DNA from 2 places in the Rahnella sp. R3(2024) genome. Region 2 is predicted to be linked to the other one. Evidence: predicted binding sites of a transcription regulator. Region 2 holds the regulator's gene; the other holds the start of a gene.
What was found. Region 2 encodes ArgR, which controls arginine synthesis, uptake and breakdown. Its sites were predicted from a motif close to ANTGAATAAAAATACANT; they were not measured.
Positions count from the first base shown of each region.

Region 1: a site for ArgR is predicted at 2,211-2,228, ahead of argC (N-acetyl-gamma-glutamyl-phosphate reductase). Genes of this name have one in related genera too.

Region 1 covers NZ_JBHGBU010000001.1:2,248,283-2,252,715, reverse strand. Annotated here, with positions in the region: gene ABSH60_RS10230 (argininosuccinate synthase) at 1-81, opposite strand, end outside; gene argB (acetylglutamate kinase) at 141-914, opposite strand; gene argC (N-acetyl-gamma-glutamyl-phosphate reductase) at 1,046-2,050, opposite strand; gene argE (acetylornithine deacetylase) at 2,275-3,426, shown strand; gene ppc (phosphoenolpyruvate carboxylase) at 3,728-4,433, shown strand, end outside.
Region 2 covers NZ_JBHGBU010000001.1:1,632,036-1,636,468, forward strand. Annotated here, with positions in the region: gene ABSH60_RS07320 (DNA-binding protein) at 1-189, opposite strand, end outside; gene ABSH60_RS07325 (helix-turn-helix transcriptional regulator) at 868-1,140, shown strand; gene mdh (malate dehydrogenase) at 1,207-2,145, opposite strand; gene argR (transcriptional regulator ArgR) at 2,607-3,077, shown strand; gene yhcN (peroxide/acid stress response protein YhcN) at 3,560-3,823, shown strand; gene yhcN (peroxide/acid stress response protein YhcN) at 4,014-4,277, shown strand.

The DNA.
Region 1 (4,433 bases), 620 kb from region 2:
CAGCCATGGAATGATCGCTGAGGTGTCCAGACCGCCGGAGTAAGCCAGAACAATTTTCTTAATGCCTTGAGTTGCTGCCATGATGATTTCCTTCAAAAAATTCAATTAATCCAATGGGTTTTAAACGTGTCGATAGTGAACTACGCCAGAATGCGTGTTCCGATCGCGACGCCGTTAAACAGTGCCGGCAATTGCTCGGCGTGACGCCAGCTGGCGATATCAACCGGACGTCCGAGAGAACGTGCGGCGTCCAGCGCAGCGTGAACTTTGACGATCATGCCGTCGGTGATGATGCCCTGATCGATCAGCTGTTCAGCACGTTCCGCGCTCATTTCAGGAATACGCTGACCTTTGCCGTCGAGGATACCGCTGACGTCTGACAGCAGAATCAAATCTGCGCCCAGCGTGGCGGCCAGCGCGGTCGCCGCCTGATCGGCGTTGACGTTCATCAGCTCACCGGTTGCGGTGATGCCGATGGAGCTGACAATCGGCAGATAGCCTGCGTCGGTCAGCGTCGTGATTAGCGCCGGATTACCCGCTTCGGCTTTACCGACGAAACCCAGAGATTCATCCAGCTGGGTCACGCTGACCGTACCGCCGTCGGCCAGAGACAGGCCGACCGCGTTAATGTGATTTTTGACCGCCCACGCCAGCAGCGTTTTGTTGGCGCTCCCGGCGAGTGCACCGGTAATGATATCAATCTGGTCGGCTGGCGTGACGCGCAGACCGGCCTTCTTTACCACCGGCAGATTCAGCTTTTTCATCAGCTCATCCACCAGGCAGCCGCCACCGTGGACGATGACCAGCGGGCGCTGATATTCCTGACGATAAGCGACGACCGCCATGAACAGACGCTCAAGCGCTTCTTCATTATCCAGCAACACACCACCCAATTTGATGACTAACGGATTCATAGCTGTTTACGCCCCGACCGGTTGATTATGTTAATTAATAACAATACGTTTAATTTAATCTAACATCCCTGCGCATCTGAATAAACGCTCAGGGACGGTTGTTTTCTGTTTACTGACAATCTAACTGATTGTTAAAGCAGTGATTGCGTCTCAGGGAAACCGAAACGGATATTCATACACTGCACCGCCTGCGCCGACGCGCCTTTCAGCACGTTGTCTTCCGTCGCAACCACAATCAGATGTTCACCTTTCACTGCAAAGCCAATGTCACAGAACGGCAATCCGACCACGTCTTTCAGCGCCGGAACGCCTTTGGTGTAAAGACGCACCAGCGGTTTATCGTGATACGCATTGTGGAAGGCTTCCGCCACGTCCTGCTCCGTCACACCCGCGTTCAGACGGCAGGTGATGGTCGCCAGAATACCGCGCGGGAAGTTACCCAGATGCGGAGTGAAAATGACCGGCACGCCGAGATGCTCTGCGATTTCAGGCTGATGACGGTGGCTGAAAAGTTTGTAAGGTTGCAGGCTGACTTCGCAGAAGCTGTTGCCGAGCGTGGCTTTACGGCCTGCGCCGCTGACGCCGCTGGTCGCGTTAATCACCGGCCACTGGCTGTCATTGAGCAAACCGTTTTCGATAAGTGGTTTCAGCGCCAGCTGTGACGCCGTCGGGTAACAACCCGGCACGGCAATCAGCTGCGCGTCTTTCAGTTTGTCTGCCTGCCATTCGGCCAGGCCGTACACGGCGCTGTCGAGCAAATCGAGGTGCTGATGCTCAAAGCCGTAGAATTCGGTGTAAAACTCAGGTTTGCTGACGCGAAAGGCACCGGACAGGTCAAACACCACACAACCGGCCGCCAGAAACTGCGGCGCCAGATCGTGGCTGACTTCATGCGCGGTCGCCAGAAACACGACATCGACACCTTTTGCCGCACCGGCAACATCCGTCAGCGGCAAAACAGGCAGATCGACAATACCTTTTAATTGAGGATGCAAATCAGAAAGCAATTTTCCTGCATCTGCACTTTGCGCTGAAACCGTTAAACCGGTTATGTTCATATGTGGGTGGCGATTCAGGTAAGCAGCGAGTTCAGCTCCGGCATAGCCTGTGGCACCAACAATCAGCGTATTCAACATAGGGTCTGTTCACCTTCTCAACTTATCTGTATGGCTTTGCGATACAGGGACTTCAACAGGTAACAGGTGGTCACCGCGTTGTACGCCGCTCACCCGCGAGATTCAGCCGTGTCGTTTTGACTAACGCGGAATTTTTTCCGGTTTCCTTACGCGCTGGCTTATTGTATTTTTATTCACAATTATTGCATGAATATGAATACTACCCTAACTAAAGGCTGTCAACAGTGAAGATGAAATTACCTCCTTTTATTGAGCTCTACCGGGCGTTAATCGCAACCCCTTCCATCAGCGCAACCGATGCGGCTTTGGACCAGAGCAATGAAACGCTAATCAACTTACTGGCAGGCTGGTTCGGCGATTTAGGCTTTAAGATTGAAGTGCAACCTGTTCCGGGAACCCGAAACAAATTCAATATGTTAGCCAGCACTGGCGAAGGCGCTGGCGGTTTACTGCTGGCCGGTCATACCGACACCGTGCCGTTTGATGATGGCCGCTGGACGCGCGATCCTTTCACCCTGACCGAGCATGAAAATAAGCTCTACGGTTTGGGTACCGCCGATATGAAAGGTTTCTTCGCCTTTATCCTCGATTCACTGCGCGACGTCGATCTCACCAAACTGACTAAACCGCTGTATATCTTAGCGACTGCCGATGAAGAAACGACTATGGCCGGTGCGAGCTATTTTTCCAAAAATGCCAAAATCCGTCCTGACTGCGCCATCATCGGCGAACCGACGTCACTCAAGCCCGTTCGTGCGCACAAAGGGCATTTATCAAACGCCATTCGTATCACCGGCCAGTCCGGTCATTCCAGCGATCCGGCGCGCGGCGTAAACGCGATTGAACTGATGCATGAGTCGATTACCCATTTAATGACCCTGCGCAATACCCTGAAAACGCGTTACAACCACAGTGGTTTCGTGATCCCGTACCCGACCATGAATTTTGGTTACATCAACGGCGGCGATGCGCCAAACCGTATTTGCGCCTGCTGCGAAATGCATATGGATATCCGTCCGTTACCCGGCCTGACGCTGTCCGAAATCAACGGCCTGCTAAATGAGGCGCTGGAGCCGGTGAGTCAGCGCTGGCCCGGTCGTCTGGTTGTTGAGGAACTGCATCCGCCGATTCCGGGATATGAATGCCCGCCGGATCATCCGCTGGTGCAGGTGGTTGAGAAGTTGCTGGGCGTGGAAACCGAAATCGTTAACTACTGCACGGAAGCTCCCTTTATTCAGGAGCTGTGTCCGACGCTGGTGCTGGGTCCGGGTTCAATCGATCAGGCACATCAGCCAGATGAATATATCGATACCGCGTTCATTAAACCGACACGCGAGTTGATCACTCAGGTTGTGCATCACTTCTGTTATCACTGATCCTGAATCAGGGTTGATGAACAAACAATCAGGGCGCTCAGGGGCGCCCTTTGCTACTGTACAAATCAGGTCAGCAAACGTGGATTAGCCAAACTGATATCGTCGCTGATGTAATTAAATTTCAGCGACATTGCCAAAAAGACCATTTTTCACGTGAGTGATCGGGGGTTTTTGGGTTAAAACAAGTGCTGCTTTTAAAAAGTGTGGCCAGGTTGGCAGGGTGAACGGGGCAAGAATGCCTGACGGGTGAAAGTTATTTACAGAATATAAAAATTAAACGAGAGAACGGGTCAGAGGTGATATGAACGAACAATATTCCGCAATGCGAAGTAATGTCAGTACGTTAGGTAAACTGCTGGGCGATACGATCAAAGATACGTTGGGAGAACATATCCTCGATCGCGTTGAGCAAATCCGTAAACTGTCGAAATCCTCCCGCGCCGGAAACGAAGCGGATCGTCAGGAATTACTGTCAACGCTGCAAAATCTTTCTAATGATGAATTGTTACCGGTTGCCCGTGCATTCAGTCAGTTCCTGAATTTAGCCAACGTGGCAGAGCAATATCACAGCATTTCGCCGCACGGCGAAGCAGCCAGTAATCCTGAAGCGCTGGCGCTGTTATTCGATCGTCTGAAATCAAAGAATCTCTCTGACCAGCAATTACGCGATGCCGTTGACCAGCTTTCTATTGAACTGGTTCTGACCGCGCACCCGACCGAAATCGCCCGCCGTACGCTGATCCACAAACTGGTCGAAGTGAATAACTGCCTCAAACAGCTCGACCACAACGATCTGGCCGATTACGAACGTAAACAAATTATGCGCCGCCTGCGTCAGCTGATTGCGCAGTCATGGCACACCGATGAAATCCGCAAGAACCGCCCTTCTCCGGTTGATGAAGCGAAATGGGGTTTTGCGGTGGTCGAAAACAGCCTGTGGGAAGGCGTTCCGGCGTTCCTGCGCGAGCTGAACGAACAGCTGGAAACCTCACTGGATTATAAAATGC
Region 2 (4,433 bases):
CATCGCCAGACTGGCGACGGTATTACCTGGCAGACTGTCTATGTGATATTCAACCGCACGCCCCTGTACACCTCGCCTCCTTCGCTTTATCCAGCATAACCTGCGCGCCATTCCGTGCACGCCTTGTGTCGAAGTCGGAAGCCCTTCTTTACCGGTCAACTCCTTTGCTGCAAACCACTCTTTTTTCATAACGTTCCTTGTCTTTCTCATTCAAACCAATAAGAAAGTTGCTGTTATAAATCCATGTGAATAATGACGATGCTTTCCTGACACGGGCGACGTTTATTTTAGAGAAGATATTAACGCCACCACTTAAGGAAAACGTCTATTTAACGGAAAGAAGATATTCAATTTTTCGAAATGAGTCCACTGCTGCTTTAAAAGTTTCCATGAATTATCTTTATCAACAAACCATGAATATGCTTAAAGGAAGTTTTTTAGAAAGAAGCATTACAATGTTGAAAGAAAAACATCAACACCATTAAAATATAAATAAAAAACAAATACTTAAGATAAAAATCAATAATTAAATATCATTCAACTATAATAAATTAACTACTCAAAACATTTAATTATTATTTTTATAAATGCTAAAGATCAAAAAACACGCATACCGATAACGCATCCACTTTAATCAATTTCAACTTTGCACGTGATACATCATGAAAATAGACATGAATCACAAAAAGCAACATGAATTTACTTGTTTGTTTAAATCACAATAAGAATGTATTTTTCTAAATGAAAGCAATGAGGGTTTTTAAGAAACATAGATTTAAATGATCGTAAATAAATCAAACCCTCGTTAAATGTATAAGTGCGATAAATATGCCCGCGGAATAAAATTAAACAAATAAGGAAGCCATCATGAATACAAGGAACGAAGACTGGCATCAGGCCGATATTATTGCTGCACTCAGAAAGAAAGGAACCACCCTGGCGGCAGTATCGCGCTCTGCAGGTTTGAGCTCTTCCACCTTATCAAACGCTCTGACACGGCCATGGCCCAAGGGCGAATTGCTCATCGCGAATGCGCTGGGGCTACATCCTTCAATCATCTGGCCAAGCCGCTATTTCGACGCCAGGACTTTTCAGATCATTGAACGCCGTTGCCGCACACCCAATGCTGCGCAAGAGTAAATCCGAGGGGAGATAAAAGAAAAAAACCGCCGGGATAAGCCGGCGGTTATCTATAAAGAGACGCAATCAGTGATTAATAAACTGTTCGCCGAGTTCGATATCCTTGTGCAGGATCTCCAGCATCGATTCCAGTGACTGCTGTTCAAATGCGCTCAGTTTACCGATGTCCAGCAATTCGGTGATCCCGTTTTTGCCAAGCAAAACAGGCTGTGCGAAAAAGCGAGCATACTCACCATTGCCTTCGACATACGCACATTCCACAACGTTGCTTTCACCCTGCATAGCTCGCAGTAATGAAAGTCCGAAACGCGCAGCCGCCTGCCCCATCGACAGCGTTGCCGATCCACCACCCGCTTTTGCTTCTACCACTTCAGTGCCTGCGTTTTGAATGCGCTTGGTGAGTGAAGTGATTTCACTTTCGCTGAACGTCACACCAGGTACCTGAGAGAGCAGCGGCAGAATGGTGACACCAGAATGTCCACCGATCACCGGCACTTCAATGTCTTCCGGTTGCTTACCTTTTAACTCCGCAACGAATGTATTAGAACGGATCGCATCCAGCGTTGTGATGCCAAAAAGTTTGTTTTTGTCATAGACGCCGGCTTTTTTCAGCACTTCTGCCGCAATAGCAACCGTCGTGTTGACCGGGTTGGTGATGATGCCAATGCAGGCTTTCGGACAGGTTTTCGCCACTTGCTGAATAAGATTACGAACGATACCCGCGTTAACATTAAACAGATCTGAGCGATCCATCCCTGGTTTTCGCGCCACACCCGCTGAAATCAGGACAATATCTGCGCCTTCCAAAGCAGGTGTGGCATCTTCGCCACAGAAGCCTTTGATTTTCACAGCGGTAGGGATATGACTGAGATCGACAGCAACGCCCGGCGTCACCGGTGCGATATCATATAATGAGAGTTCGGAACCGGAAGGTAGCTGGGTCTTTAGCAGAAGCGCGAGGGCCTGACCGATACCGCCCGCAGCACCGAGAACTGCAACTTTCATCCTATACTCCTTTTTTATCATTAACTTATAAGTGTCGTGGAATTATTTTGGTTGTGACCTTAATCACTTACGCTGTTAAAAACAATCGCTCACCTGCAGAGAATCTGAGGTTGGTCGTTTAGAAAGTAAAAAAATACACCTAAGCGCCCTTATCCGGTCTTTTATGACTTTTATCGGAAAGCTACCCCTTAAAAGTAGCACCGCAAAAGACGTCAGGTTAATAAATGGTTAAATTTGGTTCATTGTGTGAGCTGAATCGAAATCGGTTGAGTCCAACTTCCTGCGAAAGGCTTACTCAAAATTCACAATTTCGGCATATTCATGAAAAACCCACTAACGCGACACCCGTCACATTCCTTGCAGAACGGTGAGTTCTGGATTGTCCATGTCTTGCGTTGTTGCATAAAAATGCAATTATCTGCATAATCAGCCAAACATTGATCAAGAGACCAGGGTGCAAAATGCGTAATCCTGCCAAACAGGAAGATTTAATCAAAGCCTTCAAAGCATTACTGAAGGAAGAGAAATTCAGTTCTCAGGGCGAAATTGTCGTCGCACTCCAGGAGGAGGGCTTCGAAAACATCAACCAGTCCAAAGTCTCACGGATGCTGACCAAGTTCGGTGCGGTGCGTACGCGCAACGCGAAAATGGAAATGGTGTACTGCCTGCCCGCTGAAATCGGTGTGCCAACAACGACCAGTCCACTTAAGAACCTGGTACTGGACATCGATCACAATGAAGCCATGGTGGTCATCCGCACCAGTCCGGGGGCAGCACAGTTGATCGCCCGCCTGCTTGATTCACTCGGAAAATCAGAGGGTATCCTCGGAACTATCGCGGGTGATGATACGATTTTCATTACGCCTGCCCGCAGTTTCAGCGTTAAACAACTGCACGATGCGATCCTGAGTTTGTTCGAACAAGAGTTATAAGCCGCCTCAATAGTACAAGGGTGTAAGCGCCCTTTCTGTGCAGGGGGTCAGAAGAACAGAATTTCTGACCTCAGGCCAGCCTCTTTACCCTTCCTTTATATTGCTCACATTTCAAATGCCGCACAAAAATACCGGTTTTCTACCATTAACGGGTACAAGGCGCATGCCCTCTTCTGTTAACGCCGGTCACAACAGGCTCATTTCCGTCACATAAATATTTCAATGATGTGATTCACACCAAAAATAAGCACAGATAATCAAATTCATTCAATCTATTGATTTTACTAAAAATCAACACCAATTGAACAATTTATAGACGTTTTTTATTACTTTCCGTTATTAAAAACACCAATAGGACACACATAACCACTCAAATAACTATTAGCAAACTATTAATATTTTGAGTGACTAGATGTATACTCATTTCCGTGGTGTGAGACACCAGTTGTTGGAACACATAATAAAATCGACGAGGTCAAATCATGAACGTTAAAACTACAATCGCAACATTAAGCATTCTCTCTGCTCTGTCATTTGGTGCATTTGCAGCACAACCTGTTAGTCAGGAACAAGCTGCCAATCTGCAGGCGAAAGGGATGATCAGCGTCAGCGGCGTTGCCGGTGCACCTTCTGATATCCGCCAGGCACTGTCTGACAAAGCTGATGCAAAAGGCGCTAAAGCTTTCCGCGTTATTGAAGTGCGTCAGGAAGGTAACTACCACGCAACCGCAGAAATCTACCAGTAACTTTCCGGTAGCCATCGCGAAGGGGCCTGAATAAATCAGGCCCGTGAATAAACAGATTTATCACTGCCCGTTTTACGTTCCCGCACGCTTTAAGCGCCCTGAACTGCAGTTAACAGCCCTGATAAATCTACATTTGAATCGACGTTGCTCTCTCAAATTGCATCAACGTCAGTGAAATCAGGAAATTATCATGAAAATCATCACTACTATCGCCGCTCTTAGTCTGTTGTCTGCTGTGTCTTTCGGTGCGTCTGCCGCGCAACTGATCACGAATCAGCAAGCAGAAAATCTGCAACCTATGGGCGTGATCAGCGTGAGCGGAGTGAATGGTGCACCAACCGATATTCGCCAGGAGCTGTCTGACAAAGCTGATGCCAAAGGCGCTAAATCTTATCGTGTGATCGAAGCCCATAATGAAGGTGCTTATCACGCGACAGCAGAAATCTATCAGTAAGATCTTCTGTACGTTACCCAGAAATAAAGCCACTGCTTGAGTATTTATATGAATTAGCGTTACCGGGTTTCAACAGCCACAGATCGTCTCAATAAAACGATGCTGTTGAGGCTGGGAGAGAGCTGACACTGCCACTGCCGTGCTCTCTTGCTAACG